One region of the Shewanella sp. ALD9 genome, then DNA from elsewhere that is predicted to be linked to it. Evidence: predicted binding sites of a transcription regulator. Region 1 holds the regulator's gene; each other region holds the start of a gene.
What was found. Region 1 encodes ArgR, which controls arginine synthesis, uptake and breakdown. Its sites were predicted from a motif close to ANTGAATANNTATTCANT; they were not measured.

Region 2: a site for ArgR is predicted at 5,669-5,686, ahead of CXF88_RS22220 (arginase family protein). Genes of this name have one in related genera too.
Region 3: a site for ArgR is predicted at 5,359-5,376, ahead of argA (amino-acid N-acetyltransferase). Genes of this name have one in related genera too.
Region 4: a site for ArgR is predicted at 6,073-6,090, ahead of gltB (glutamate synthase large subunit). Genes of this name have one in related genera too.

Annotation. Positions count from the first base shown of each region.
Region 1 covers NZ_PJCD01000001.1:707,700-715,877, reverse strand. The annotation lists gene tkt (transketolase) at 1-197, opposite strand, end outside; gene metK (methionine adenosyltransferase) at 730-1,881, shown strand; gene CXF88_RS03325 (GNAT family N-acetyltransferase) at 2,043-2,630, shown strand; gene CXF88_RS03320 (hypothetical protein) at 2,793-3,149, opposite strand; gene CXF88_RS03315 (GNAT family N-acetyltransferase) at 3,198-3,746, opposite strand; gene CXF88_RS03310 (hypothetical protein) at 3,750-3,968, opposite strand; gene CXF88_RS03305 (META domain-containing protein) at 4,091-4,516, shown strand; gene argR (transcriptional regulator ArgR) at 4,683-5,153, shown strand; gene CXF88_RS03295 (Dyp-type peroxidase) at 5,216-6,154, opposite strand; gene CXF88_RS03290 (ABC transporter ATP-binding protein) at 6,631-7,665, opposite strand; gene CXF88_RS03285 (iron ABC transporter permease) at 7,665-8,178, opposite strand, start outside.
Region 2 covers NZ_PJCD01000038.1:85,557-93,734, forward strand. The annotation lists gene CXF88_RS14835 (ABC transporter permease subunit) at 1-153, opposite strand, end outside; gene CXF88_RS14840 (DUF480 domain-containing protein) at 192-845, opposite strand; gene CXF88_RS14845 (S1-like domain-containing RNA-binding protein) at 951-1,784, opposite strand; gene speA (biosynthetic arginine decarboxylase) at 2,372-4,282, shown strand; gene CXF88_RS14855 (adenosylmethionine decarboxylase) at 4,535-5,464, shown strand; gene CXF88_RS22220 (arginase family protein) at 5,822-6,097, shown strand; gene pdxH (pyridoxamine 5'-phosphate oxidase) at 6,200-6,838, shown strand; gene CXF88_RS14870 (YaiI/YqxD family protein) at 6,868-7,335, shown strand; gene CXF88_RS14875 (YceI family protein) at 7,396-7,971, shown strand; gene CXF88_RS14880 (DUF3802 family protein) at 8,054-8,178, shown strand, end outside.
Region 3 covers NZ_PJCD01000043.1:35,846-44,023, reverse strand. The annotation lists gene CXF88_RS19890 (S9 family peptidase) at 1-822, opposite strand, end outside; gene slmA (nucleoid occlusion factor SlmA) at 991-1,584, opposite strand; gene dut (dUTP diphosphatase) at 1,620-2,078, opposite strand; gene coaBC (bifunctional phosphopantothenoylcysteine decarboxylase/phosphopantothenate--cysteine ligase CoaBC) at 2,075-3,271, opposite strand; gene radC (DNA repair protein RadC) at 3,774-4,451, shown strand; gene rpmB (50S ribosomal protein L28) at 4,573-4,809, shown strand; gene rpmG (50S ribosomal protein L33) at 4,816-4,989, shown strand; gene argA (amino-acid N-acetyltransferase) at 5,468-6,787, shown strand; gene rarD (EamA family transporter RarD) at 6,902-7,810, opposite strand; gene CXF88_RS19845 (thioesterase family protein) at 7,936-8,178, opposite strand, start outside.
Region 4 covers NZ_PJCD01000044.1:213,641-221,818, forward strand. The annotation lists gene CXF88_RS21850 (FAD-dependent oxidoreductase) at 159-1,565, opposite strand; gene gltB (glutamate synthase large subunit) at 1,571-6,019, opposite strand; gene CXF88_RS21860 (TIGR01212 family radical SAM protein) at 6,542-7,510, shown strand; gene CXF88_RS21865 (Hpt domain-containing protein) at 7,807-8,172, shown strand.

The DNA of each region.
Region 1 (8,178 bases):
TGACCGTTTGACAGAACAAAACGATCGCGATCGACCCAGTTAGGATTAGTTGGATTGTGCTTAAGAAAATCATTCCATAGCACTTCGGCGATATCTGCCATCCCCATTGGGGCACCTGGATGACCAGAGTTAGCTTTTTGAACCGCATCCATACTTAGGGCGCGAATAGCGTTAGCGAGTACTTTACGAGATGACATGCTCTCTCCTGCTTGTTTGTAAGGTCTAACGGGCAATTGTGAAGCCATATTTTCCCCTACAAGGCGATGTGACGCAAATTAAAATTTTTCGGGTTTCTTTTTAACCGTCAAATAAACGGTGATTTCATACAATGCCAATAAATAAACATCGTAAACACAGCATCAAATGGTCAGCATGACCATAACATGAGATAAATACAGAGTAATTATTTATTGCCACTTATAAATAAAAAGTATCGTGATTGGCAGAGCTATGGCTCTGATTAGGCAATATAATCTCTAATCTATCAAAAACATTGTCTATTTTTATGATTAATACACCGCGCAAGTCGATGAGCATTTAAATAAAGCAATATGAATCAAACACTTGATTTTTCACCAGTATAAACATATCTATGATTAACAAAAAAAATTATGCTCCATTGCACAATTCTCCAGTTAAATTCGTACAAAGGGGTGTTATCAAATTAGATTTCGACTAAAATAGACGTCTAGACGTATATTCAAATGCAACCAACGAGATTCTCCTATTATGGCAAAGCACTTGTTTACCTCTGAGTCTGTCTCAGAAGGTCATCCAGATAAAATCGCCGATCAGATTTCTGATGCGGTATTAGACGCAATACTTGAGCAAGATCCAAAGGCTCGTGTTGCGTGCGAAACGTATGTCAAAACCGGTATGGTATTAGTGGGCGGTGAAGTCACCACTTCTGCTTGGGTAGACATTGAAGAAATTACCCGTAAAACCGTACGCGAAATCGGTTACACCAATTCAGATATGGGTTTTGATGCTGATTCATGTGCGGTACTTAATGCCATAGGCAAACAGTCACCAGACATCAATCAAGGTGTTGATCGTTCAGACCCTGCAGAGCAAGGTGCTGGTGATCAGGGTTTAATGTTTGGTTATGCCAGCAATGAAACTGATGTATTAATGCCTGCACCGATTACTTACGCGCACAAATTAGTTAAGCGTCAGTCTGAAGTACGCAAAGACGGCACACTGCCTTGGTTACGCCCAGATGCTAAAAGCCAGGTAACGTTTGCTTATGATGATGGCAAAATCATCGGTATTGATGCGATTGTATTATCAACTCAACATCGTGAAGACGTGAGTCAAGCTGATTTAATTGAAGCGGTAATGGAAACTATCATCAAGCCGGTATTACCTGCTCAATGGTTAAACAAAAACACTAAATACTTTATCAACCCTACTGGTCGCTTTGTGATTGGTGGCCCTGTTGGTGATTGTGGTTTAACTGGTCGTAAAATTATTGTAGATACCTACGGCGGTATGGCTCGTCATGGTGGTGGTGCTTTCTCTGGTAAAGACCCATCAAAAGTAGACCGTAGTGCGGCTTATGCTGCACGTTACGTGGCTAAGAATATCGTTGCTGCTGGTCTAGCTGACCGTTGTGAGCTACAAGTGTCATATGCTATTGGTGTTGCAGAGCCAACGTCTATTAGTATTGAAACATTCGGTACAGGTAAAGTATCAGAAGAAGTATTGATTAAATTAATACGCCAACACTTCGAATTACGTCCATACGGCTTAACAGCAATGCTAGATTTGGCACGCCCAATCTATCAGCAAACTGCTGCTTATGGCCACTTTGGCCGTGATATCTTCCCTTGGGAAGCGACCGATAAAGCTGAAGCACTTCGTGCAGATGCAGGTTTATAATCAGCCAGCATAATTATCGTCTTAAGCTAGTGTCTGTATTAAGCTAACACGATAAAAAATAAAACCGCCAACTGGCGGTTTTATTTTATCTATCATTGGCAATGCAATGATTTGATCTAAACATTTAATCTCAACATTTAATCTCAACAATGGCTCAGATTATGTATCAACCCACTTGGCTAAACACAAAGATAACAGCAAACCACCAGCCATCAACGGCAACTAACCCCTGTGCGATAAACAGCCCTGTTACTAACATTCCAGCCATTAACTTGCCAGCCATTAAACAGTGGTCTGCAATCAAGTTATTCTATCGTCAACATATGCCTTATGCTCGATTAGCTCAGAAAGAGTCTGTGGCTGTCATTCATCATCTAAGCCCACCAGCTACTGATGAAGTTGATATAAGCCAGCAAAAAATAATCGCTGCGGTAAGAGTTAAATCTATTGGCCAATATCAATTAATCAATGGATTATTGGTTCACCCTGACTACCGTGGACAACAGCTTTCAACTCAGTTATTGAAATTTATCGCGCCCAAATTAACCGCTAAAAATTGCTTCTTGTTTGCTCATCCGTGGTTAATTGGCTTATATCAACAGCAGCACTTTATCGTTATAGATCAAAATGTCGTGATAGGTCAAAATGATTTATCAGCGATACCAGCAGACATCACTCAGTTGTATCGTCGCTATCACAGTGAACAACGACCACTAGTGTTGATGCAGCTCAATGATCCCGATAAATAATCTAGATTAATAATCTAACTCAATAAGCTCAATGAGCCAAACTCAGACAAAATCTAGATCGTATTAAAGCCTCTCAAGGCTATTGCACAACAATAAATTTAGCCCAAATAGACTTAAGCGTAATCAAACTAAGTCAGCATAAGTACAAGGTGATCGAACTCGTTAACAATGATCGAAATGTGAACTTTCAATACACATAAACGACACTTGTTGCATTGTCATTACGGGCACTACTTTGACACTGATAGACGCTAAGTTAATCCGCTCGACATCGGTAAATAGCGCAATCGCTGCTTGATAATTATTGGTTACGCCACAAAATAGCCACATGTCTTGCCAGCGCACAAAATACCCCGATTGCTGCAATTGCGGATCATCTGGATTTTGTAAATCGGCTTCGACACACTCATACAACTCTGTCGCATCAGTCAACACCGCGGCTATTAGCTTCATATTGTCAAATGCAGATAACCTTAAATCCAAATAGGGTGAAAAGAGTGCTTCAAAGTTAGTACTCATAATATTCCTCATAAATAACCACTTTATCAACACCCCTTAGTATAACGATCACGTAATATTAGCTGTGGCCAGTAAACAATAATCACGTTGTTCAAAACGAAATTGATCAATCTCTGTCATTGCGGCTTTTTGTTGATGTGCTGCCAACGAACGCGCATTGTCAGCGGCAACATACGTCACCATAAATGGAAAGGTATCTGCCACTTGTTTTTTTAATTCGGTAACCAGCGCCGAAAAAACTCCCTGGCCGCGTTTTGATTCTTGTATCCAAACGGGTCCATATTGGCACGTGTTAGTCGTCGATAAAGCTTGTCCATTTAAATCGGCAAACTTAAGTTTTTGAATAATATGTCGGTACAATGGTTGCGAGGAAAAAAATGACCATTTTGCCGCCATCACATATCCAATGATCACCCCTTGCTCTTCAGCTACGATAAACCAATGTTGATTTATCAACTGGCTCACCTCTGCTTTGGTAAATGAATGAGCATGAAGTTGGCTATTTGAACCTACCAACTCATCATCAACATGGGCTCGTTCTAACTGCACAATAGCAGCAACATCGGTTAATAACGCCTTACGGATAATAAATGACAATGATTATTCCTTTGACCCTGAATTGGGAGATTGTTTCTTAGCCCATTCTATCACTAGCGCAACGGGCAGCGGAGACATAATTAGTGTTCCCACGCCAATGAGTGAAGCAATGACCAACATCCCACTGACTTGTTGACCGATATCACTTTGCCAATATAAGCCGACACCCACCAACAACATGATTAAACCGACGAAATGTAACACTTTAACTAATTTGATCATTTGCGACTCTTTAATACGTTAAATAATGTTCATTAATCCAAAACATTACAATTATTTACGCTCTTATTCACACTCAAGTAGTAGAATAACGGCAATTTTTTGGTATATGGAAATCTCTCAACATGATAAAGCATATTCTCGGCGCCACTGTTATATTTTTAGGCCTTAGTGCTTGTCAAAGCCACACTCAAATTGTCTCAAATGAACAATTAATTGGTACTTGGCATGTAGAAGTCGTCCTCGACACTCCTACCATTAATAATAGCCCAGCAAATTTAGTTTTTGCTCCAAACGGTGAACTGACAGGTAATAATAGCTGTAATCAATTTTTTGGTCGTTACGCCCAACAAGGTCACTTGCTTCAACTTGCACCATCAGGTTCGACTATGAAAGCCTGTATCGATAGTTTAATCACCCAAGAAGCTGAACTGATGCAAGCGATTTCATTGGTAGAACAAGTTGATTTCTCTAAAGGAAAACTCAATCTATTGTCTATAAATGGTGATACGCTATTGGTACTGACAAAACAATCGTTACCCTTATCCTAAAGCCTATGGTTTAAATGAGTCGCCGGATTAGTTATTAGTGTCAGTTTAAAGTTCCATTAAAAAATGAATTTTTATTCAATAAATCTGATTCTTTCTTGACTTAATAAGTCAATCTATTCAAAATGTGCTAGATTTTTGAATAACAACTATAAGATGAATTATCACTATGCCAGCGACAAGAAATCAGGATGAGCTCGTACGCACTTTTAAAGCGATTCTCAAAGAAGAACGTTTTGGAAGCCAAAGCGAGATTGTTAATGCGCTTCAAGCCGAAGGATTCGGTAATATTAATCAATCTAAAGTATCACGTATGCTCAGCAAATTTGGTGCTGTACGCACTCGCAACGCTAAGCAAGAGATGGTGTATTGCCTCCCTGCCGAGCTAGGCGTACCTACTGCGGGTAGCCCAGTTAAAAATTTGGTATTGGATGTCGATCATAACCAAGCCATGATCGTGGTAAGAACTAGCCCTGGTGCTGCGCAATTAATCGCCCGTTTGCTCGATTCAATAGGCAAACCAGAAGGGATATTAGGTACTATTGCCGGTGATGATACTATTTTCATCTGTCCAGCAAGTATTAAAACCATTGATGAGACATTAGAAACGGTTAGATCTTTATTCAACTATAGTGAATAAAAAACCATTTCAATAAAAAAGCAATGCCATGGCATTGCTTTTTTATTACCTAAAACTGGCGTTTACGCATCATCAAATTGAGTTAAAAAATCCAATGATGGCACAAAGAAAGACGACCCAGTCAGCGCTTTAGTAAACAACATCAAATGATCATGATTCCCGTGACCATCACCGTGCACCATACTGCGGAGCATTTGTTCGAAGTGATCCGGTGTACGACATACTGAAATAAACATCAATCCTTGTTCTCTAATCGAACCATATGGCATGCTTTGACGTAAAATTTCTAATGCGTTACCGTGTGGATCTTTTAAGTTAACTCGTTTTGTGTGGCTGGTTAATGGCTTATCTTCTGATTCATACTCAATATCATCAACTTTGGTACGACCAAAAATATCTTCTTGTTTTTTAAGCGGTAAACGATGCCACTTACTTAAGTTATGCATGTATTTTTGAACATGAACATAACTACCAGAGACAAATTCTTGATCTTCATCACCGACAAGTGCAACTTGTTGACGATGGCGTCCTTTAGGGTTTTCAGTACCATCAACAAAACCAGTTAAGTCACGACTGTCCATAAAGCGAAAGCCACGTTCCTCATCGACTAACTCGACCAAATCTTCAAACATTTGGTTAATTTCATTGGCGACAAGATGCAAAATATCATAGCGATCACAACGGATATGAATAAACAGATCATATTCCATTGCAGGTGCATCACGGTTACCTTCACTCATGGCCGGAAAAGGTTTTAATAATGCAGGGCGAGATTCTGGATAAAAGGTATCCCAAAAATTAGCCCCAATACCCACAAAGCCATTAAAAGCACTGTCGGCATATTGATCCGTGAGTTCATAAATATACTGCGCTACATTAGCAATAGATGGGCGTAACTGATCTTCAACACCATCGTTGGCATTAAACATCAAGTACACACTGTGTAAATTCCCTTCTGCGCAAATTCCTAACTGTTCACGAGGCATAACTTGGTTACCCATATTAACTTCATCCATCTTAATACTAAATGTCGGCCTAAACGGTGATAATTTAACGTTTTGATGTTATTCGACGGCGATTAACATCTCTTACCAGTTAAGCTAATCATTAGATTAACTTAATCAAATTTAAATTACTTGAAGTGTACTCACATTTAGCCCGTTTGTAATACATATTGTATTCATATTCGTGCAGATAACAGCTTGATCATTCATTACAATTGTTAACGAACTCACTAGAGTTAAGGGCCAAAAAGTAAGCCCTAAATCAGATATTTAGCCTATGTCATCGTAAAATTAGCCATTATTTTGCAAGCATGAGGTAAGTATCTTATTGCTGGGGTGTTTAAAGCAGCGTTATTACAAGTTAATAACGTACTGTTAGCAACACTTTTAGCAAACAAAGGGTAATTTGATAACCACTTTCCCCGAACTAAGGTTCACTACAGGCTGGACAATTAAAATTACAGCATTGATAGTTAATTAAAAATCACCAGTGGATGCGCTGTAATATTTATGTCCACTCGTTGACCGGGCATTAACGTCGTTGATTGGCTACTGACGTCCAAAATATCATCGCCAATTTGGACCTGATAATGACATACCGTACCAAGGAAATGCCTTTCGACAATGCATCCTCGGCCATTGATACAAGGATGTAACTCAATTTGCTGTGGTCTCAATAATAATTGCCCTTGGCTGCCAACAGGTAAAGACAATGCTTCTGTGCTGCTAAGATCGCCCAAAGAATAGTGCACTTGATGGCTGGAGGTGACCGTAACAGGTAAATAATTACCTGCGCCTAAAAAGTCGGCAACGTAGCGATCAGTTGGTGCACTGTATAAGGTTTCGGCTTTACCATGCTGAATAATGGCGCCATCCTTAAATAAAGCCAGTTTATCTGCAAACACAAATGCTTCATCTTTACTGTGAGTCACAAACACGGCACTGACATTACGTTGTTTCAATATGGCGCGAATTTCTAACATCATATCGTTACGAACTTGCGCATCGATATTGGAAAAAGGTTCATCTAGCAATAATAATTCTGGTTGATATGCCAATGCACGTGCAATCGACACTCGTTGCTGTTGACCGCCTGATAATTCATGCGGGTAACGCGATGCCAACCCGGTTAATTTAACCAACTCGAGCATTTCTTCTAATCGAGCTAACCGCGCAGTACGATTGAGTTCGTTAACCCCAAATAAGATATTGTCTGCCACGGTTAAGTGCGGAAATAAGGCATAGTCTTGAAAAATCATTCCCACACCACGTTGCTCGCTCGCAACAAACACACCATCACCACTCAGCGTTTGCCCATTGATGCTGATGCAACCTTTGCTAATGGCTTGTAAGCCCGCAATCGCGCGCAGCAGTGTTGTCTTGCCGCAGCCACTGGGGCCTAATAATGCGACAATTTCACCTTGCGCCAAGGTAAGATCTAAATGGCGCAACACCACTTGACCGTGATAATCGCTGCAAACATTTTCAATGGTTAAGGTTGACATAATTAGCCTTGTTGCTCCATAGAGCGATTAAGATAAATCAAGGGTACAAGCCCAACTAACACAATCACAATAGCGGCCAATGCGCCATGTTCTAGTTTTTCATCTGAGACAAATTGGAAAACATAAGTCGCCAAGTTTTCAAATCCTATAGGACGCAATAATAACGCTGCGGGTAATTCTTTCATGCTTTCAATAAACACTAACAAAGCACCGGCAAAAATCCCTTTGCGTAATAAAGGCAAATGTACTCGCCATAGTAGCTGAGTAGGCGTTCGTCCTAAGGTAATACACGCCATGTCTAAAGAAGGGGAAATACGTTTATAACTGTTTTCTAAACTGCCGATGGATATAGCAATAAAACGAACACAAAAAGCAAAAATCAGTGCAAACACGCTGCCAGTCAGCAATAAACCTGGGCCTTGGGCGCCAAACCAATCGTAAATATCGTTAATCGCAAAGTCGATAAACGTCAGAGGTACTAATACACCAATCGCCAACACCGTTCCCGGTAAAGCA
Region 2 (8,178 bases), on a different contig from region 1:
ACTCTTGATAGGGTACAGCAATAAAATTGCCCAAATTAGCATAAAGGCGATTAATGAAATCATACCGCTTTTGTTAGTAAAACGTTTGGTTAACTCATATTTGGCTAATAACCAAATATGAGTTAACGTCGATGGAGAGGCGGTACGGTCCATATACTTTTCCTTGCTTAACCTGTTTTGGAAAGCGTTAATTAGTTTAAAAGCGACTCTAATTGGGCTAGCTTTTGTTCTAGCAACTCAACTCTTTGTTCTAGTTCTACAATCCGAGAATCTTGCTGTACAGTTTGTTGAGTGTGAGTCGACACGACAATGGCATCACTGCTGTTCACATCATAATCATCAACGTTGCCACTAAAGCACTCAAGGAAGCGACAATCACGTTTATTCGCTTCTCGAGCAAGTTGAACTACTAAAGGCTTTTCACGTTGGCTTAATGCCAGTAATGCAGTTTCAACCTGTGAGACATCAGTGAATTCGTGGAGTCGATTGGTACGAGTTTTGAGTTCGCCTGGTGTTTGCGGTCCCCGCAATAACAACACGCAAATTATAGCGACTTCCGCACTGCTTAACTGCAATTCACTGAATTCAGTATTACAAAAGCGATGCTTATATTTTACGACTCGACTACCGAAACCAGATTGCTCGCTGAGTAAGCGTTTTTTGGTAAGATCGTCTAATACTGTTTTTACTTGAGATTCGCTCAGTGACAGCACAGGTTCGCGGCTGCTTTTTTGATTACATGCTAAGGCGAGTGAATTTAATGACAGAGGATATTGATCTGGAGTCGTGAGTTCTTTTTCGAGTAAACATCCGATAACTCTAGCTTCTAGTGAGGTTAATTCCATACACAGTATCCTTTTAATAAAAAGCATGATTCTATTACTTTTATAACAGAGGCATGCTTTTTCTCAAAGGATTGGACTAGTTTACCGAGGCTAATCGATTATTGTTCACACAGTTAGGCGAATACCTTCACTTTCGATTGTGATTTCACCTGCTTTAAATAAACCACCAATTGATTTCTTAAAGGCTTTTTTACTCATGCCGAGTTTGTCATAAATGACATCAGCATCAGTTTTGTCATGTAGTGGTAAAAAACCATTAGCGCTACGCAATTTATTAATGATCAAACGGGCATTTTTATCTAGCTCGTCTTTATCACCTTTTTGCAGTACAAGATCAATTTTGCCATCACTGCGAATCGTTTTGATATAACCAGTCACTTTTTGACCAAATCGCAATTTTTGGAAAACTTCATTAGTGTAAATTACGCCCCAATGCAGGTTGTTAATAATGGCTTTGTAACCCAACTCTGTAGTGCCACCGATGATTAAATTAACCTGTTCACCTTCGGTATAATGCGCTTCTGTTTTATCGACAAACTTATCCAGTTTTGACGATGCCATAATACGTTCGTCGGCATGGTTAGCATGGACATAAACTAAATATGAGTGGCCTTCTTCTGCCGGTTTATGTTGCTCGCCAAAAGGGAGTAGTAAATCTTTGTCTAAGCCCCAATCTAAAAATGCGCCGAATGGGCCCGTGGCGATTACTTTTAAATAAGCATATTCACCCACTTGAGCTAACGACTTTTGGGTAGTAGCAATCACAATGTCTTCAGAGTCTAGGTAAAGAAACACATCTACCATATCACCGACATTACAACCGGTAGGGACAAATTTATTAGGAAGCAAGACTTGTCCAAGCTCTTGAGCATTTAGATAAACCCCAAAATTAACTTGTTTAACAACTTCTAATGAATAACGTTTACCGATTTGTATCATGAATGACTCTACTTTAATTAAAAATGAAAAAGATGATCTTAAGAAAAACACGTAATTATACACGTAAATTAAGCTCACGTTGTGCCAATTAAGCGCTATCGAAAATCATTTAGGCTTATCGCCTTGTTTGTTGAGGTTTATGACAACAATTGTAGATGATTTTTTATAGTAATTAATCGGTAATTAACTTGCATTACACCGCATAGCAGGTTTTAATTGCGCCGTTTTTATAAAGGCTAAAAATGTGGTTGGTTAGCAATTAAAAAGTGAACTAACTGCAGGCGTAATCAGTAAAATACTTGTTACAGCAGCGAACTGATGTTCAGCAGCCAAAATTTGCATGCTTTGTGGATTTCTGCGTAAGATGTTCTATATAAGCAGATGCGAAACATGATAACAATGACGATATGATCTCGAGCCAATATATAGGGCCTTCATTTTGTCTGTCACAGGTTTTACAGCCATAATCATAGTGCTGAATAAACCATTTTATTTCTTGGATAGCATTGTTGTGTTATCTGGATTTTTAACAAGCAGAAGCCACTTTTGGTCAACTGCTAACTTTGATACAAATACGGAAAATAATTATGTCTGATTGGTCTATCGAAGATGCTCGCTCGGGTTATAACGTGACTCACTGGAGCCAAGGTTTTTATGGTATTCGTGAAGATGGCGAAGTGACAGTGTCACCTAACCCACAAAATCCTGATCATAAAGTCGGCTTAAATGAACTAGCCAAAAGTATGGTCGAAGCAGGCGTCTCGTTACCGGTATTAGTCCGTTTCCCGCAAATCTTACACCATAGAGTGGAAAGTTTATGCGAAGCATTTAACGATGCAATTAAGAAGTACGATTATCAAAATGATTACTTGTTAGTTTACCCAATTAAAGTAAACCAACAGAAAACGGTAGTTGAAGAAATTTTAGCTAGCCAAAAATCTAAAGAAGTCCCTCAGTTAGGACTTGAAGCCGGTAGTAAGCCAGAGTTAATGGCTGTACTTGCCATGGCACAAAAAGCCAGTTCAGTCATTGTATGTAATGGTTACAAAGATAAAGAATACATTCGTTTAGCACTTATCGGCGAAAAGCTTGGCCATAAGGTGTATATCGTTCTGGAAAAAATGTCAGAACTTAAAATGGTATTAATTGAAGCTGAAAAGCTTGGTATTACACCTCGTTTAGGTTTACGTGTTCGTTTGGCTTTCCAGGGCAAAGGCAAATGGCAAGCCAGCGGTGGTGAAAAGTCTAAATTTGGTTTGTCTGCAGCACAAGTGTTGAAAGTTATAGCTGAATTGAAAAGTGCTAATATGCTTGATTCTCTGCAGCTATTGCACTTCCATTTAGGTTCGCAAATTGCCAATATTCGCGACATTCGCCAAGGCGTAAGTGAAGCTGGCCGTTTTTACTGTGAATTGCGCCAACTTGGTGCCAGCATTGATTGTTTCGATGTGGGCGGCGGGTTAGCGGTTGACTACGACGGTACTCGTAGCCAGAGCAATAACTCAATGAACTATGGTTTAAATGAGTATGCTAACAATATCGTCAACGTATTAACCGATTTATGTAATGAGTACGAGCAACCAATGCCGCGTATTATTTCTGAATCTGGTCGCCATTTAACGGCGCATCATGCGGTGTTAATTACTGATGTTATTGGTACTGAAGCGTATCAACCAGAAAATATTCAGGAACCAAGTGAAGAGGCGCCGCAATTGCTCCACAATATGTGGCAATCTTGGTTAGAAATCAGCGGTCGATATGATCAACGTGCAATTATTGAAATTTACCATGATAGTCAAAGTGATATTTCTGAAGCACACTCATTGTTTGCTGTGGGTCAATTAAGTTTGGCTGACCGAGCTTGGGCAGAACAAGCTAATTTACGTGTTTGCCATGAAGTGAAGGGACTATTAAGCAACAATAACCGCTATCACCGTCCAGTGATTGACGAATTAAATGAAAAGTTAGCTGATAAGTTTTTCGTTAACTTCTCTTTATTCCAGTCATTACCTGATGCATGGGGTATTGATCAAGTGTTCCCAGTGTTGCCGTTATCGGGTTTAGATAAAGCACCTGAGCGCCGTGCGGTTATGTTAGATATTACCTGTGACTCTGACGGTATTGTTGACCAATACGTAGACGGTCAGGGAATTGAAACCACATTGCCAGTCCCAGCATGGAGTGCCGATAGCCCATATTTGATTGGTTTCTTTATGGTGGGTGCATACCAAGAAATTTTGGGTGATATGCATAACTTGTTTGGTGATACTAACTCTGCTGTTGTACGCATTGATGAGCGTGGATTAAGCCAGATTGAATCTGTTTTAGAAGGCGATACGGTAGCTGACGTTTTACGTTATGTAAACTTAGATGCGGTTGACTTTATGCGCACTTATGAAGAGCTTGTAAATCAGCATATTGTTGAAGAAGAGCGTGCCAGTATTCTAGAAGAGTTACAGTTAGGGCTTAAGGGTTACACTTACTTAGAAGATTTTTAATCTTATCGACTAAGTGATGTTAGCTTATTATTAAAAAGCCTAGCGATCTCAGGTCGCTAGGCTTTTAAGTTGCTAACATATTTGTAATTATTCAGGCAGTTTTATTTAAGCCTATTTTATCGTTGGGAAATGCTCATTTAAACCGCTAAACTACGCTTTTTTCGCTTTTTACTGCGCATATATGGCTTAACCATGAGACATTACATTTTTATACAAACGTCTCTAATTAGAATAAGTGCTGAGTAGTTACACATGTTTTTTGAAGGTTCAGAGAAAAAGTTAGAGATTATTGTTAATGAATCAGCGCCTAAATTACGATCCTTAGATCGAACATTTTGGCTGGGGCTCGTTGCTGCCTCAAATGCAGACATTTTATCTTCCATAAGTAATGAATATTGTGATGCTTATTTGCTGAGTGAATCGAGTTTATTTGTTTGGGATGATCGTATCGTTATGCTCACTTGCGGGGCTAGCACGTTGGTAGAATCTGCATGCTACTGCATTGATCATTTAAGTGAACAGGCGATTGCGTACATTTGTTATCAACGCAAAAATGAATACTATGCCCATTTACAAGCAACTTCCTTTACCGATGATGTGTTTAGATTAAGGCAGTTTATTGCTGGGCAGGCCTATCGAATGGGTCATTTAGATAGCCATCATCATTATATATTTTCGACCAACAAAGACTATCAAGCTAACCAGCTCGATACCACCAATGAGCTGCTGATGTACCATATTTCTGGTGCAGTAGCTGATTATTTACGTGGTGAGCAGCAATCAACTATTCAAATTAGTCAGATGCTGCAACTGGAACAATTATTTAATGGTTTTAATATTGATCAGTATTTATTCAGTCCGTTAGGTTATTCAATAAACGGTATTCGCGGTGCTGAATATTTTACAATACACATTACACCTCAAGAAAATAGCTCTTATGTGAGTGTTGAAACTAACATTGATCTTAGCTCAACGCCGGTTGATGTTTTTGCTGAACTGGTAAGATTATTGCAGCCTAGTAGCTGTGACATTATTGGCTTTAATAGTCATATTGCCAATAAACCCTTTTTAAATTATTTGTGTTTAAGCCATTGCGCGATGCCAATCGAGCAAGGTTTCACTATACACTTTAACCACTATCAGCAAGATTGCTCAGAACTGCTGAGCCCTACACTATTATAATTATCAACAGTTGCCATCTTTTGGTCGTTTATAACTACTTTCGTAGAAAAATTTGATTATTCGTATTATTCAAACCCATGTGGCTATTTACGCCAACCGCTTGATTTCAAACCCGCAGAGTCTGACGCAGACGTTGTTATTGGTTTACCTTTTGATGCCCACACAGATACCGCCAAGGCAGTAAGTACGGTACGACTACGGGACAATGTTTTACTATGCACTGCGTGAGGGGTTTATTGATGTTGAGCATTCAATGCAAATTGCTATTTGTACTGAATAGCACAAAAAAGGTCATGGCTTTGAAGTGATTCGCCAATAACTTAACGGCTCAACAAATGGTTGAACACTTAATTATGCGTGTTGGCGATATGCCGTTATACGTCGCATTCGACATTCGACATTGACTGTTTATGTTTAGACCCAGCTTTTGCAACCGCTACAGCTACGCCCGTTTGTGGTAAGTTCACTAGCGAGATCATTCGTGGCTTACGTGGTTTAAATATTGTCGGCATGGATGTTGTAGAACTAGCACTCTTTTATGATTATACAGATGTTACCCCGCTAGCTGCAGCAACACTGGGCCTTGAAATGCTACAGGTGTGGGCTGAAGGTAAAGGCTTAATTAAAAAGTAATTTCAACTTTGTAATTAAACACATTAGCCAACGAGTTGACGTTGGCTTTTTTGTGTCTGCTCAGCGTAGAATAGGTCCAGCAAGGTTTAATGAGGAACCAATATGAGTGATTTAAGTGATATTCGCCGTGAATATACCCAAGGCGGATTAAGACGAGCGAATTTGCCTGTTAACCCAATGGATCTATTCGAACAATGGATGCAACAGGCAAAAGATGCCCAACTTACTGACCCAACGGCCATGTGTGTCGCGACGGTAGACGAAGATGGCCAGCCATTTCAACGTATTGTGTTATTAAAAAAGTTTGATGATAACGGTTTTGTGTTTTTTACTAATTTAGAAAGCCGCAAAGCAAAACAAATTGCGATTAACAGTAAAGTCAGTTTACTGTTTCCTTGGCATCCACTTGAACGTCAAGTGGCTGTATTAGGGCAAGCTGAACCATTATCGATGTTGGATGTTGCGAAATATTTTATGTCTAGACCAAAAGACAGCCAAATTGCTGCCTGGGTATCTAAACAATCAAGCAAGATTAGCGCACGACAGGCGTTAGAAGGTAAATTTGCTGAAATGAAAGCTAAATTTGCCCAAGGTGAGGTTCCACTACCTAAGTTTTGGGGTGGATATTTAGTGCGACCAGCTAGCATTGAGTTTTGGCAGGGTGGTGAACATCGGTTACACGACCGATTTATTTACACTAAAACCGATGCGGATTGGAATATTGATCGGTTGGCACCTTAATGAGTGTTAATGAAGTGGAGCATTTTGCGGTGATAACCAATAAAATCTGGGTTGATGCTGATGCTTGCCCCAACCCAGTTAAAGAAATGTTGTTTAGGGCATCTGAGCGTAAATCGGTTCGATTAGTGTTAGTGGCCAATCAAATGATTAAAGTGCCTATTTCGCCCTTAGTTAGCATGATACGGGTGAGTTCGGGTTTTGATGAAGCAGATAACTACATTGTGGAACAAGTCGTCAAAGGGGACTTAGTCGTCACTGCTGATATTCCTCTGGCATCTGATGCGGTTGATAAAGGCGCACTAGTATTAAACCCTCGTGGTACGGTGTATACAGCTGAAAATATTAAACAGATTCTGACGATGCGCGATTTTATGGAAGAAATGCGCAGCAGTGGCATCCATACTGGTGGTCCGAACAGTTTTTCGCAAACGGATAAACATGCTTTTGCACAAGCGTTAGACAAATGGCTGGCTAGATTGATCCCCAGCAAGATATAACCAAAGATTACTCTATACTTATTTATTGTTAATCTTACTTTCTATACAAAGGACTTTACGATGAAAAAATGGTTACCATTATTAGCCGCGAGCTTGCTGAGTACATCAGTGATGGCAGGCGATTGGCAAGTCAATCAAGATCATTCTCGGGTGAGCTTCATTTCGATTAAGAAAGCCGATGTTGCTGAAGTGCATCATTTTAAACAAGTTGCAGGTTCATTAACGGATGCTGGTGCATTTTCTTTATCGATTGATTTAACCAGTGTTGATACCGGAATAGAAATTCGTGATCAACGAATGCAAGCAGTGTTATTTGAAGTGGCACAGTTTCCTAAGTTAACCTTGGATGCAGTGGTTAACCCTAAATTGCTAGCCGGATTAAAAGTCGGTGACACGCTAACGACGCAAGTTGAAGCAACCATTAAGCTACATGGTCAGAAACAACAGAAGAGCTTTGATGTGTTAGTCGCTAAATTGTCGGATAAGAAAATGGTGATTTCAAGTTTAGCGCCAGTGATTGTTCAAGCAAGTGAATTTGGTTTAGTGTCCGGTGTCGAAAAACTTAAAGAAATGGCGGGATTGCCGAGTATCAGCTTAGCGGTGCCAGTGTCATTTGTGCTAACCTTAGCGCAATAGTTATATGTGGTTATTAATGGTTTTCAATCATCAGGTTGAGAGCCATTTCCTGTTAAGTCGTTTTTAAGAAAGGTGGTATGAAATGGTTACTGACAAAGACGGATACATGCATTTAATTCAGTATTTAACTGAACATTTAGGGCTATTTGAGTCGTCTGAGAGTAATGCCGCTGCAACGGAAACTGTCATGGAATTGTTTGAAGAGCA
Region 3 (8,178 bases), on a different contig from region 1:
TAGATTGATTTCATAAATCCCTAAGGTTTCGCCTTTTACCCGAGCCGCTGCATAAATACTGTTTTTATTTTCGGCAAAAGATATTGGGTAGAAATCATCCAAATTGAGTTTGAGGTTATCGGTGTTAAGCCATTCGCGGTCTTGACGATAAAATACTTTTGTTATGTTGTTTTCATCTTCGCCTGCAACAAAGCGTACTTCACCATCGTGATCGGTTAAAAATCGAGAGTAACCTATAGGCGAAGTGGTGACTTTTCTGCGGAACCCTTTGTATAAATCTACACGGTATACAGTCTGTGATAATTCATAGTTTAAAGAATTAGACTCATTCCATGGGATTGCATTGACGAGCATATAGCGGTCGTCATCGGGAAGGGGATCTAAAATAAATGCCGTTGCTCTTATGGGGGTATTTTTCTTTAGATGTGAACCAGTTTGTTGCTCGCCGCTATTAAAACCAAAAAGGTAAGTTGCTCTTGAGCCATCGGCATTAACAGCCATTAGCTCACCATAATACAGCGGTACGTCACTCCAACCTTTTAAATATTCTTTTTGCAGTACGATTCTTTCATTATTGACCCAAGCGTAATTACCTACTTGGGCATTGCCAGGGAAAAATATCGCGTGATGTATTTGTTTTGTTTTTGCATTTAATATTAGTAGCTTGTCTTTACCATTATGTTTGGTTATTGCACTAATATAGTCGCCTGTTGGAGATATTTTTACATTGCTAAATTCAGCCCCTCGGCTAAATAGTCGTGCAGTAGAAAGGCTTTCTGCTGCAAATGCATGGGTGAATAGGCCACCACAGACAAGTAACATAATGGTTAGGTATTTGGTGAAAATCATGAGACATCCTTGTTTAATCGTTCGTTCTTACTTCGTTTTTATGTGGTATAAATATTCGATCTGATACGGTTTAAGGGTAAAGGAAGAGTAAGTAGCATTGGCAGCAAAAGGACCGAACTAGCATCCTTTATTGATGCGATATTAACTTCTTAACAATTGCTGTTGAATAAACGTCCACTGTTCATCAAAGTGTTGTGTTGGCTTTTGTTTAAACTCACTGCGGACAAATTGTGAAATACGTCCTTCTGCAAAGGCTAGCAACAAGTTAGCTAAAATAGCTTCATCGATATTAAAGCCTACGCCTTCACGCAAGGTTTTTTCACGTAGAATTTGTTTGATGTGTGTTTCTATTTTGGCAAATAATACGTCAATTCTACTGCGTAAACGCTCGTTTTCACCTAGCAAGGCATCGCCATTAAGCACCCTTGAGATGCCTGGGTTACGTTCAGAAAATACTAATAGCAGGTGTAATACCAACTGGCAGCGGGTCATGGTGTCTTTTTCTTCGTCCATGATGATGTTTAAGCGTGATAAAATCGCATCTTCAATAAATTCGATTAAGCCTTCGAACATCCGCGCTTTACTGGGGAAGTGTCTGTACAGTGCAGCTTCTGACACGCCCACTTCGGCGGCGAGCTTTGCTGTTGTTATACGTTGACCTGGGCTGGTTTCGAGCATTTGTGCTAAGCATTGTAAAATATGCTCACGACGATTTATTTTAGGGCTTTCAGCCATTATCTGTTCCTTGGCTCAGTGACTACTTGAAAAGGTTATTTGGTGCCTGAATGACCAAAACCGCCTTCTCCACGATCTGAGCTATTAAACTCATCCACTACGGTAAACGTTGCCTGTACAACGGGTACAAACATCAATTGGGCTAATCGATCGCCAATTTCGAGAGTAAATGGTTTATCACTTCTGTTCCAACATGACACCATTAACTGTCCTTGGTAATCGGAGTCAATTAAGCCGACTAGATTACCCAAAACAATGCCATGTTTATGGCCCATGCCTGAGCGCGGTAAAATCACAGCGGCAAGGCCTGGGTCTGCCACATGAATGGCGATACCTGTTGGAATCAATACAGTTTGATTTGGCTCAATGACCATTGCGCTGTCGATCATGGCACGTAAATCCATGCCTGCGCTACCGGGTGTCGCATAAGCTGGCAATGGAAATTCACTGCCTATACGTGAGTCGATAATTTTTAGTTCAATGGGTGTTTTCATGATTTTTTTAATTGTTTTTCTATCAATGTAAGTAATTGGCGCGCCAGTGTCAGTTTGTCTGTTGCGGGCAGTTGTTGGCTGCCGTCTTGCCAAAATACCTGTAGTGCATTGCTATCGGCATTAAAGCCTAAGCCTTGAATAGAAACATCATTGGCGGCAATCATATCAAGCTTTTTGCGTTGAAGTTTGCCACGGGCGTATTGCTCTACATCGTTGGTTTCTGCTGCAAAGCCTACAGTGAATGGACGAGGAGTGTGCTGAGCTACCGTGGCTAAGATATCAGGATTCCGCACTAGCGCAAGTTGCATTTGTTCAGCCGATTTTTTTATTTTTTGATCCGCAACGTCAGCAATCCGATAATCAGCTACTGCGGCGCAACCAATAAAAATATCATGTTGTTCAACCTGTTCCATCACAGCATCAAGCATTTGTTGTGCTGAACCCACATCAATGCGTGTAACACCTGCTGGGGTGGCTAGATTAACCGGACCTGAGACTAATGTGACGGTTGCGCCCATTTCCGCAGCTGCTTGGGCTATAGAGAAACCCATTTTTCCTGAGCTGTGGTTGGAGATATAGCGCACTGGGTCAATCGCTTCACGCGTTGGCCCTGCGGTAATGAGTAACTGATGACCTTGTAATATCTTGGGGCCAAAAAATTGTATCAGTTGTTCTGCCATCACCACGGGTTCTTGCATTCTGCCAGGGCCGACTTCACCGCATGCTTGATTACCTGAGGCGGGTTGCCAAATGGTAAAGCCTTTACGGGCTAAATTAGCCATGTTTTCTTGGGTCGCAATATTTTGGTACATTTGCTGGTTCATTGCAGGGCAAACAATGACGGGGGCGCTGGTCGCTAAACAGGTGGTTGTTAACAAGTCATCTGCCATGCCGGCATTAATACGTGCCATTAAATTTGCCGTAGCAGGTGCAAGCAATACAACATCAGCCCAACGAGCGAGTTCGATATGACCCATAGCCGCCTCTGCTGCGGGATCGAGCAAATCTGAGGCTACTGGATGGCCTGAGAGCGCTTGTATGGTTAATGGGGTGATAAACTCCATAGCGCTCTGAGTCATGATGACACGCACGTCTGCGCCACGCTCTTTTAATCGGCGGATCAAGTCTGCACTTTTATATGCGGCAATACCGCCACCAATTCCGAGTAATACTTTTTTATTTGTCAGCATGATGCACATTATCCGACTCAAACCTAATTGCGGCTAACAATATCACAAACCTATGACAATTTGCGCAGATCCAATCTCAAAAATATCGACCATACTGTGTAATACCAATCCTATTAAATATGTGATCTTTCAGCGGGAGTTCAAAGTGCTGTAGGCAAGGCAGATGATTGAAGCGAATAGTGATTCTATTTTGAAAACATCTAACGAAGCATAAAGTACTTTGAAACCCGCCAGAAAGGAGTCTCTCAGGTATTCCACTTCTGTGTTGCATCGATTTAAAAGGGAACAGCCATTTCTACATCAATGCGCCTTGAATTAAAAAACCTGAGAGACTCTGAACTGATCAGATATTTAATGAGATTGGTATAAGCAATTCGAACTCTATTTTTGAAAAAGACAACAATTCGTTATTGGTACTGCGCTTGCTGATTCTGTGTTGTTTTTGTTATTCAGAGTCGACTTAATACGTTTAATGGCATCGCCACATTGAATATAAGGGACATTCATGGGAATTAAAGATTGGCCACAAGGAGAAGGACCGCGAGAAAAATTATTGCTCAAAGGTGCAGGGCATCTTTCGGATGCAGAATTGCTTGCGGTGATATTACGTAATGGTCTGGCAGGGCAAAATGCGGTCGATTTAGCCCGAAACATGATTAATCAGTTTGGTGGTTTGCGCAGTTTACTGAGCGCACCTAAAAGCCAAGTATGTAAATTAGCCGGTGTTGGGCCGGTAAAATATGCTCAATTACAGGCTGCAGCGGAAATTTCTAAGCGAATTGCTCATGAAAATCTACAAAGAGGGCAAATTTTGACAAATCCTGATTTAACTCGGGACTATTTAATGAGACAATTGGCAGACCGATCCTATGAAGTGTTCGCCTTACTATTGTTGGATACCCAACATAGAGTCATTCAATTTGTAGAATTATTTCGTGGCACCATCGATTCTGCTTCTGTTTATCCTCGCGAGGTTGTAAGCCTTGTTTTGGAGAAAAAAGCGGCAGCGGTAATTGTGTGTCACAATCACCCGTCTGGCATTGCAGAGCCAAGTCAGGCTGATCGGCGAATAACTGAGCGAATAAAAAATGCATTGGCAACCATAGATGTTTCTTTGTTAGATCATATGGTTGTAGGTGATCAGGAGATAGTCTCCTTTGCCGAGCGTGGGTGGATTGTATAAACACTGCTTGATCTTCTATGGTCAATCGTGTATAAAATGCGCCCTCTTTGTGCCTCGGGCGACGGCCATACGAGGCACATTAATGCTCGAGCGTTAAAAATTTGTTTTGGAGAAGATTGACATGTCAAGAGTATGCCAAGTAACTGGCAAGAAGCCAATGGTTGGTAACAACCGTTCGCACGCAAAAAATTCGACTCGTCGTCGTTTTTTACCTAACCTACAAAACCACCGTTTTTGGTTAGAAGAAGAAAAGCGTTTCGTGCAATTACGTGTATCTACTAAAGGTATCCGTATTATCGACAAGAAAGGTATTGAAGTGATTGTTAAAGAACTTCGTGCCCGTGGCGAGAAGGTATAATAGAAAATGGCTAAATCTAAAGGTAATCGTGAGAAGATCAAATTAGTATCTAGTGCTAAAACTGGTCACTTCTACACTACTGAAAAGAACAAGCGTAACATGCCTGAAAAAATGGAAATCAAGAAATTTGATCCAGTCATTCGTCAGCACGTTATGTACAAAGAAGCTAAAATCAAGTAATTGATTTTTGATTCTTAAAAAAGCCCCTTAATTGGGGCTTTTTTTATGCCTGTTTGAAAATAGTCTATACTGAATCGAACAATAATCAGCTGAGTAAACACCGTTAGTCAGGTTCTGAATTTAGTCTATACAGCAGTTGTTTATGTCACGAGGTGCATGGCTAATGTCATTGGATTTTATTGAGCCATTTCCGCATGGTCATATCGCCATTATGTTGAAATATTGCTATACAGATGTGATGCAAATATCATAATTAAATGCGTAAAGTATTATTAACGGCTAAAACAAGCTAACTTTTTGGCTGTAATGATTTTTTCATAATAAATTGAGACACTGTGTTTTACTTGAAGTGAAATAAAATGCTTTAAAAGTGAATTAAAATGCAATACCATTCTTTTTTGATACAGCAAACCGTCATGTGGCATTTATTGTCATCGTCATTAATGAACATCAAACCTATACCGAGGTGAATTTGCCCGTGAGAACCACTGAATTAGTTGATGGATTTCGTCATTCTGCACCCTATGTTAATGCTCATAGAGGTAAAACTTTTGTCGTTATGTTGGGTGGTGAAGCATTAGCGCACCCACAATTCCGCGGTATTTTAAATGATGTGGCTTTGTTGCATTCACTTGGGATTGAGGTGGTATTAGTTTATGGAGCAAGACCACAGATTGACGCAGGTTTAAAGGCGGCTGGAATTGAACCGGCATATCACAATGGTATTCGTATTACCGATGATGAAACCCTGAAGATTATCAAGCAGGTTGCTGGGGCGACTCAATTTGATATTACTGCTAGGTTGTCGATGAGCTTGGGCAATACGCCAATGCAAAATGCGCAAATAAACCTTGTGAGTGGTAATTTTGTTATTGCACAACCATTAGGTGTAGATGACGGTGTCGATTTTTGTTTAAGTGGCAAGGTGCGCCGTATTGATGCGCAAGGCTTACGTCGTCAATTAGACAATAACGGTATTGTATTAATGGGGCCAATTGCCGCTTCTGTTACAGGTGAAAGCTTTAACCTGACCGCTGAAGAAGTTGCGACCCAAGTAGCGATTAAGTTAAAGGCCGATAAGATTATTGGTTTTAGTGATACCAACGGCCTTATCGGTAAAAATGGTGAAGTGATTGCCGAGCTGATGCCGGACGATATTGAAGAAATGCTTAAGACGATGGCTGTAGATGACCATACTTCAGTTGGCACCGTTGCATTCTTAAAAGCCAGTATTGAAGCATGCCGCCGAGGTGTACCTCGTTGCCACTTAGTCAGTTATTTAGAAGATGGTGCGTTACTGCAAGAGTTGTTTTCACGCGAAGGGATTGGTACCCAAATTGTTACCCAAAGCGCCGAACGTTTACGTAGAGCGACTATTAGCGACATAGGCGGTATCTTAAACCTTATTCGCCCATTGGAAGAGCAAGGCATTTTGGTGCGTCGCTCACGCGAGCAACTCGAGATGGAAATTGAACAGTTTATGCTGGTTGAGCGCGACAACTTAGTGATTGGTTGTGCAGCTTTGTATCCGTTTGAAGAAGACAATGCGGGTGAGTTTGCGTGTTTAGTGGTTCATCCTGATTATCGCGATGCTGATCGTGGTAGCATTTTGCTTAATAACATTATTGGCCAAGCTCGCGTGCGTGGTTATTCACGTCTATTTGCGTTAACGACCCGTAGTATCCATTGGTTTTTAGAGCATGGCTTTAATATTGTTGATGTTGAAGAACTGCCGAATAAGAAAAAACAGCTGTATAACTATCAGCGTCGTTCAAAAATTCTTGCGTTAGATTTGTAGAAGTAACAAGGCCGTTAACACATAAAAAAGCCGGATGAGTATAAAATCATTCGGCTTTTTTGTGGGTGAAGCATCAGTGCTTTGAGTGACTTCATTTTCCCATTGTAGAGCTTATTATGCTGACGCTTTGGCTAAGGCGTTACGTCGTTGACGTTGCAATATCATGTCGCCAACAAAGATAACTAACGCGCCCCAAATAAATCCAAAGGTAATGCCTTTTTCGATATCAAACGGTTCATTAAACAGTTTTACCGCTAAGATGAACATGATACTTGGGCCAATATATTGGAAAAAACCTAAAATCGAAAATGGAATTCTGACAGCGGAACCCGCAAAACACAGTAACGGAATCGTTGTGACAATACCCGCAGCGACTAGGAGTAAATTCAGGTCGAGAGTGTTGGTTAGCATGCTCGTTGTCGAACTGTCTAAGGTGATGAATAGATAACCCAGAGCGATAGGTAACAAGATTGCTGTTTCGACTAATAAACCTGATTTTGCGTCAATATTAACTTTTTTGCGCAGTAAACCATAAAACCCAAAGCTGGCTGCCAAGGCTAATGATAAAAGCGGAATAGAGCCAAAAGAGATCAACTGCACTAGTACTCCTATACTGGCCAACGCCACTGCAACCCATTGCAATTTTCGCAAACGCTCACCCAGAAATACCATTCCCAATAAGACGTTAAACAGCGGGTTGATAAAATAGCCTAGGCTAGCATCGAGCATGTGGTCGTTGTTGACTGCCCAAATAAAAATCAGCCAATTAGCGGCAATTAATATTGAGGTGATCAGCAATATTAATAATTGCTTGGGCTGTTTTAAAATCAAACGTAAACGGCTAAATCCACCAATAAATTGCATCAAAATAACCATGAATATAAATGACCAAATGACACGGTGCATTAATATTTCGGTGGCAGGGACATGATGTAATAACTTGAAATAAAGCGGGGCAATACCCCAGATGGTGTAGGCGCAAATGGCGAGAAGCACCCCTTTACGATATTCTAAATCAGGCATAGTAAGTCAACAGTGGGGAGAACTAAAAGAGAGGGCGATTGTAGGTCGCCCCCTAGAATGACACAAGTGCTTAAGCGATTTCTTTTATCGCTAGAGTGTCAGTTATATATTGCGATAATGACCGTTTAGCCCACCATATATGTGCCAGTCCCAAATGCGATGTGAACACCTTGTTCATTGTGTAATTCCATCCGGCAAACGGATACACGATTACCAGAGCGAATAACCGTGCCAGTGCCAGTGAAGATTTCACCCCGACCGGGACGTAAAAAGTCGACCCGCATATCAATAGTGCCTAAGGTGGTTAAGCGTTGTTGTAATTCTTCAAGAGTCCAATCTTCTCTACTGGCAACTAGCCCGGCAAATAC
Region 4 (8,178 bases), on a different contig from region 1:
GAATCATCGTCCTTAAAAAAGATAAAAAAAAACGCATCAAAAGATGCGCGAAAATTCACAAGCAAACACGGTATTACAGCTTTTATTGTTAGTCTGAAAGTAGGCTAAAGGTAAGCTACCTTTAGCCTGTCTTTAGCCCTATATAGGCTAGCAAGCTGTTAATCTAAATAGTTTAAAATGCCTAATGCAGCATCTCGTCCTTCTGCTATAGCCGTTACAACGAGGTCAGAACCTCGCACCATATCACCACCGGCAAACACTTTAGGGTTAGTGGTTTGAAAAGGGTTGTTGTCGGTTTTCTTGGCCTTAACTAATCCCCATTCGTTGGTTTCAATGCCAAAATCACTAAACCAAGCAGCAGGGCTCGCTTGGAAACCAAAGGCGATAATCAGCGCATCGGTTGCTAATACTTGTTCACTACCAGCAATGATTTCGGCGCGTTGACGTCCACTAGCATCAGCTTCACCCATTTGAGTTTCAACACATTCAATCCCGACTACTTGACCGTTTTCAGCTTTAATTGCCACTGGTTGACGATTAAATAAGAAGTTAACGCCTTCTTCGCGCGCATTTTGCACTTCACGGCGAGAGCCCGGCATGTTGGCTTCGTCACGACGATAAGCACATGTCACGCTCTTCGCGCCTTGACGAATGGCTGTACGCACACAATCCATTGCAGTATCACCGCCGCCCAACACCACCACATCTTTACCTTCAAGGCTTAGATAGGGTGTAGCGTCGTCTTGAGTACCCATAATGTGATGAGTATTGCCAATAAGATACGGTAGCGCTTGAATCACGCCTTGAGCATCTTCATTGGGCAGTTTAGCTTTCATGGCCGTGTAAGTACCCATACCCAGAAAGACAGAATCGTACTCGTCTAATAGGCTTTGAAAACTCACATCCTTGCCGACAGTTACACCCATTTTGAATTGAATGCCCATGCCTTCAAGCACTGAACGGCGAGTGGCCATAACATCTTTATCAAGCTTGAAAGAAGGGATGCCATAAGTGAGCAAACCACCAATTTGTGGGTATTTATCATACACCACGGCTTGCACACCATTACGAGCCAACACATCAGCACAGCCAAGACCCGCAGGACCCGCTCCAATAATGGCAACACGCTCTTTACGTGGCGTCACATCCTTCATGTTTGGGCGCCAGCCTTGGGCAATTGCAGTATCGGTAATGTATTTTTCAACACTGCCAATGGTGACCGCACCAAAGTCGTCGTTTAAGGTACAAGCACCTTCGCATAAACGGTCTTGTGGGCACACCCGGCCACATATTTCTGGCAGAGTATTGGTTTCATGCACCAAGTCTGCCGCTTCCATAATGCGACCTTCTTCTGCCAGTTTTAACCAGTTTGGAATGTAGTTATGCAGTGGGCACTTCCATTCGCAATACGGGTTACCGCAGTCAAGACAGCGATCGGCTTGTTGTTTTACTTCTGGTTGCGTAAACGGCTGATAAATTTCAATAAATTGTGTAGCACGTTTTTTCGCTTCAAGTTTAATGGGGTCTACTCGACCCACTTCTATAAATTGAAAGTCATTGCTCATAATAATTACCCTGCCTTTACTACTAATTCCGGACTCTTCTGCTCAATTTTTAGCAGGTCAGCAACGGCAATATTCTTTGGTTTAACTAATACGAAACAATCCAACCAGTTTTCAAAATCACTTAAAATCATATGAGCATGTTCACTGCCGGTTTCAGCATAGTGAGTTTCAATCAGGCCTTTTAAGTGTTGCTGGTGGATGGTCGATTCTAATTTTTGAGTATCGACCATTTCGGTGTTTACTCGGCGATTAAAGCGACCAAACTGATCAAATACATAGGCAAATCCGCCAGTCATCCCCGCACCAAAGTTGACCCCCGTTTTGCCTAGGATAACCACGATACCACTGGTCATGTATTCGCAACCATTGTCACCCGTTCCTTCAACGACCGCGATGGCCCCTGAGTTACGCACAGCAAAACGCTCACCCGCTTGACCTGCGGCAAACAGTTTGCCGCCAGTAGCACCATACAAACAGGTGTTCCCCATAATAGCACTGCGTTCACTTTGGAACGGGCTACCAATAGGTGGGTGAATAACGATCTTACCGCCAGACATACCTTTGCCGACATAATCATTAGCATCGCCGCACAGCTTAAGTTCAAGGCCAGGGCTATTCCATACGCCAAAGCTTTGGCCAGCACTACCGCTAAAGCCAAGTTTGATTGGTTGTTTTGCGCCTGCGACACCAATTTTAGTTGCAATATAACCAGATAATGCCGCGCCAACTGAACGGTCGGTATTGTTGATTGCATATTGACCTGAATACGGTTCACCCGCATCAACTGCAGCACTGCAATCTGCAACCAATGTTTGGTTTAACTTGCCAATATCAGATGGAGGGTTAATTTCTTTCCATGTGAGTGACGAGTTTGCCTGCACTTTGGGTTTATATAAAATTGGCGCAAGGTCAAGACCACGTTGCTTGTCTGTTTGGCCTTCAAGTGTATATAACCAGTCGCTTCGTCCGACTAAATCTTCGAACTGAGTTACCCCTAATGCAGCCATCCATTCACGCACTTCTTGAGCCACAAATTCAAAGTAGGTCATGACACGTTCTGGTAAGCCGTGATAATGGTTTTCGCGTAAGTTTTTATCTTGGGTTGCGACACCTGTTGCACAGTTATTAAGATGACAAATACGTAAGTATTTACACCCAAGCGCAATCATCGGCACTGTACCAAAGCCAAAGCTTTCGGCACCTAATAAGGCTGCTTTAATAACATCGGTACCGGTTTTTAACCCGCCATCTACTTGCAGACGGATTTTATGACGTAAACCATTTTCTACTAGCGACTGATGCACTTCCGCTAAACCAAGCTCCCAAGGAGAACCGGCGTATTTCACCGAGGTGATAGGGCTTGCGCCAGTGCCACCGTCGTAACCTGATATGGTGATCATATCGGCATAGGCTTTTGCAACACCGGTTGCAATGGTGCCAACACCGGGTTCTGATACTAGCTTGACCGACACTAAGGCTTTTGGATTGATTTGTTTTAAATCGAAAATCAGCTGAGCTAAATCTTCAATTGAGTAAATATCGTGGTGCGGCGGCGGTGAAATCAAGGTCACACCAGGACGAGCATGACGAAGTCCTGCGATTTCAACGCTAACTTTATGGCCAGGTAATTGCCCACCTTCACCCGGTTTTGCACCTTGAGCTACTTTAATTTGCAGTACATCAGCGTTAACTAAGTAATGTGCAGTAACGCCAAAGCGACCCGATGCAATTTGTTTGATGGCCGAGTTACGTTCGCTATTGAAACGACGTGCATCTTCGCCACCTTCACCTGAGTTTGAGCGTCCACCAAGACGGTTCATCGCAACCGCTAACGCTTCATGAGCTTCAGGGCTTAATGCACCGATACTCATGGCTGCGCTATCAAAGCGAGAGTAAAGCTTTTCAGCGCCTTCTACCGTGTCTATTTCAATGGCGTTAAGTTGACCTTTAATACCAATTAAATCACGTAAAGTGGCCACTGGGCGATCATCAACTAAGTGAGTAAACTTTTTGTACTCAGCGTAGTTTTTGTCTTTTAATGATGCTTGTAAGGTATTCACCACGTCTGGATTAAAGCAGTGATATTCACCACCTTCAACGTACTTTAATAAACCACCTTGTGGTAACGGTACATGGGCTCGATAGGCGGCGGTATGGAGTATTTTCTGGTCATCGGCAATATGGTTAAAACTGACACCTTCAATACGGCTTATCACGCCTTTAAAACATAACTCAATCACATCACTGGCTAAACCCACAGCTTCAAATTGTTGGCTACAACGATATGAACCTACGGTACTAATGCCCATTTTAGACATGATTTTACGTAAGCCTTTTTCAATGCCGTAACGGAAGTTAAGCATTAAATGGGTTACATCATCGACTTGATGCAGTTTTGCCATCGCTGAAATAGATTCATAGGCGAGGTAAGGGTAGATAGCCGTGGCACCAAAACCAATTAATACCGCAAAATGATGCGGATCGCGTGCTGAAGCGGTTTCAACAATAATGTTAGTGTCGCAACGTAGGCTTTTATCGACTAATCGAGTTTGCACAGAACCCACAGCCATAGCGGCAGGGATAACTTGAGCACTTTTCGCTACTGCACGGTCAGACAATACTAACAATGTTGTGCCGCTGCGAGCTAAGCGTTCAGCTTCGTCGGTAATACGGCGAATAGCCTGCTCTAGTGTTTCATTGGCATCATAGTTTAAATCAACTGTGTTGGCGCGATAGTTAGTGCTGTCTAATCCCAGTAACTGATTAAAATCACTGAATAACAAAATCGGTGAATTGAACATCACTCGGTAAGCATTACCGGTGGTTTCGCTAAATAGATTTTGCTCGCGACCGACGCAAGTGGCTAACGACATCACGTGTTTTTCACGTAATGGATCAATAGGCGGGTTGGTTACCTGAGCAAATTTTTGACGGAAATAGTCGTATAGTGAACGCGACTTTTTCGACAATACTGCCATAGGCGTATCATCACCCATTGAGCCAATGGCTTCTTCACCTTTGCTCGCAAGTACCCAAATAACTTGTTCTAATTCTTCACGGGTAAAACCAAACTGTTTTTGATATTGCAGTAATGTTTTACTATCAAAACCACTTGAACCTTGTTTGGTTGGAGCCATATCCTCAGCAGGGATCAATGTCTGACTGTTTTTAGCCATCCACTCTTTGTAAGGATGGCGACGCTTTAAGTCATTATCAATTTCAAATGAATGATACAAACGACCATTCAAGGTATCTAGTACTAGTAACTCACCGGGCCCAACGCGGCCTTTTTCAATCACTTCATCGGCGGAATAATCCCAAATACCGACTTCAGACGCTAAGGTGAGGATACGATCCTTGGTTATAACGTAACGAGAAGGGCGTAGACCGTTACGATCTACCGCACAGGCAGCATGGCGACCATTGGTCATTACAATGCCTGCAGGGCCGTCCCACGGCTCCATGTGCATTGAGTTAAAATCATAAAAGGCTTTTAACTCGTCATCCATTTCAGGATTTGATTGCCATGCAGGTGGAATAAGCAAGCGCATGGCTCGATATAAATCCATCCCTCCAGATAACAACATTTCAAGCATATTGTCTAAAGAAGACGAGTCTGAACCTGTTTCGTTAACAAAAGGGGCGGCTTGTTGTAAATCTGGTAGTAAAGGCGAATTAAACTTATAGGCGCGCGCTCTTGCCCATTGGCGGTTACCGGTAATGGTATTGATTTCGCCGTTATGAGCGAGGTATCGAAACGGTTGAGCTAATGGCCACTTTGGCGATGTGTTAGTTGAAAAGCGCTGGTGGAATAAGCAAATCGCACTTTTCAAACGAATATCTGCTAGGTCGGTATAAAATGATGGCAGATCTGCTGGCATCATTAAGCCTTTATAGACAATGACTTGTCCAGAAAGGCTGGCGACATAAAAGTCTTTGTCATCGGTGATCTGTTGTTCAAGACGGCGACGAGCCATATATAGGCGACGCTCAAGATCTTTTTCCCGCCAGCCTACCGGCGCGTTGATCAATACTTGATAAATTTGTGGCAAGCTTTCCCGGCCAATCTCCCCCAAGACATCCGGATTAATCGGTACTTTACGCCAGCCAGCGACACTGAGTGTTTCTCGTTGTAGTTCTTTTTCTAAGATAAACTTCGCTTCATCAGCGCGTTGCTCATCTTGGCTGAGAAATAGCATACCTACGGCAAACTTTCGGCTTAAATGCCAATCGTTTTCTGCCGCAATAGCTTCAAAAAAATCTGTAGGCATTTGCATTAATAAACCACAGCCATCACCTGTGCGTCCGTCAGCTGCAATACCACCACGATGCTTCATTCGATCGAGACCATGAATCGCGGTACGCACAATGCGGTGACTCGCGTCGCCGTCCATTTGTGCAATCAAACCAAATCCGCAATTGTCACGCTCAAAACTGGGATGATACAAGCTCATACAAAAAACCCCCTAAACCTCTACTTGATACGACTCGGGGTAAATTTGAAGAATATCCATAGATATGCACCCGAACCATTCAAATTAAACTGAGAATGAATAAAGGTCAAACCAAAAAAATGCAACAAACTGAAATATTATTACTAAAAAAACGTTATAAGCCACCAACCTTACGTTAACGTAAACTGTGATATATCACCTATAACGTTCTGAATAAAAAGAATTTTAGAAAATATTCAAACAATTGTTTACCTTTTTGCAACAACAACAGGGAATTATTTTTGAAATAAAAATAGTGAATTTTATTTCAAATACAGTCTTTGGGTAAAAAATTATTCTAAATGACTAAATATTCATTTTAGGTGATGTATAAATTACTTAAATTGTTTTAAACGTTTTTTGAGTTTGTGCACAACTTTAGCGAGCGCTTGAATTGATAGAGCATTTATTGATTTAGCACCAAGACAGATGTTTACCGTCTGACTACACTGGCGAACTTTGGAATGATGATGAGAGTAAGTTGTGGGTTTAGATGATTACGTTAATACGTTTGGGGCACATTGCAAACATTTATATGGCCAAAGAGTAAAAAAATTAACTATTGATGGCCAATTTACCTGTCCCAATCGAGATGGCACGTTAGGGGTAGGCGGTTGTACTTTTTGTAATGTTGTTTCATTTAGTGGCGAACAAGGTAGAGAACAGCCGATTGCGATGCAGTTAACCGAAGGTAAAGTACGCGCCCAATCTGCAAAAAAATGTACTACCTCTGCGGATATTAATTCTATTCCTACCGCTAAATACATCGCTTATTTTCAAGCTTATACCAGTACTTACGACGAGTATAAAGTGCTAAAGCAAAAGTATGATCAAGCACTTGAAGATGCCGATATTGTCGGGCTTCATATAGGTACTCGTCCTGACTGTGTACCCGATGAAGTACTTGATTTACTCGTTGAGTATCAACAAAGAGGTATTGAGGTGTGGTTGGAACTTGGCCTACAAACGGCCAATAATCACACGTTAAAACGGATTAATCGTGGTCACCAATTGTGTGAGTATCGTCAGACAGTTAAAAAGGCTCGCGCTAAAGGCATTAAGGTGTGTACCCATCTAATATTAGGGCTGCCGGGTGAAACATCTGCTGATTATTTTAATAGTTTACAAACCGTATTAGGAATTGGCGTTGACGGACTAAAACTGCACCCTTTGCATATTGTAGAAGGCAGTATTATGGCGAAACAATGGCGCTATCATCCTATGCCGCTAATAAGTCTTGAAGAGTATGCCTATGAGGCGGCAAAACTTATCCGCCACACCCCAAAAGAGATTATCTTTCACCGCGTAACCGCCTATGCCAAAAAACCAATGTTACTCGCCCCTGATTGGTGCGCATTTAGATGGGATGGACTAGTGGCCATTGTGGATGAGCTTAAAGAATACGGTGGCCAAGGCAGTGCATTAATGTTTAGCCAAAGTAAAACGGCCTAGTGTGGTGTATTTAGGCAGATATATTATGTCTCTGTTGAATATGGACAAAGTAAAGATAGCGCTAGGTTTTGTGAAGATGTATCAGACTAATCGCTATTATTAGTTATAAATTGGACGAAACATTACCAAAGTGAGTGTTTTTTAAACATTGGTAATACCAGTTGAGTAGTTATGTTGTAAAAATGTGATTTTTTACCATTAAATAGCGGCTAAATATTAGCAAGCCTTGCATAGGGTATTTTACTCGGTATCATATTTGTAATTTTATAGAGTTAGATTTTGATAGAGGTGCCTTTATGGCCACAACGCAGTTAGACTCAATATTGGATCTCAATACGCTTGAGCAATATATCAGTGCCATTGGTGCTGGAACGTTATTGAAAAGCGTAGTGTTATTCGAGCAGTTAATGCCTGAGTATGTCAGTAGCCTAGTGAAAGCTGGCGATGCAAATGATAAAGAAACGTTATGTGCAGAAGCTCATAAATTTAAAGGTGCAGCAGGATCTGTTGGCCTTAAACGCATTCAGCAATTTTCACAGTTACTACAACACGGTGAAGAAGCTAAATGGGAAACAGAACATAAAGTATGGCTTGCTGAAATCGTTGCGCATGCTGCACAAGATTTACAACAACTGAAAGTTTACTTAGAAGCGAAAGCGTAATTACGA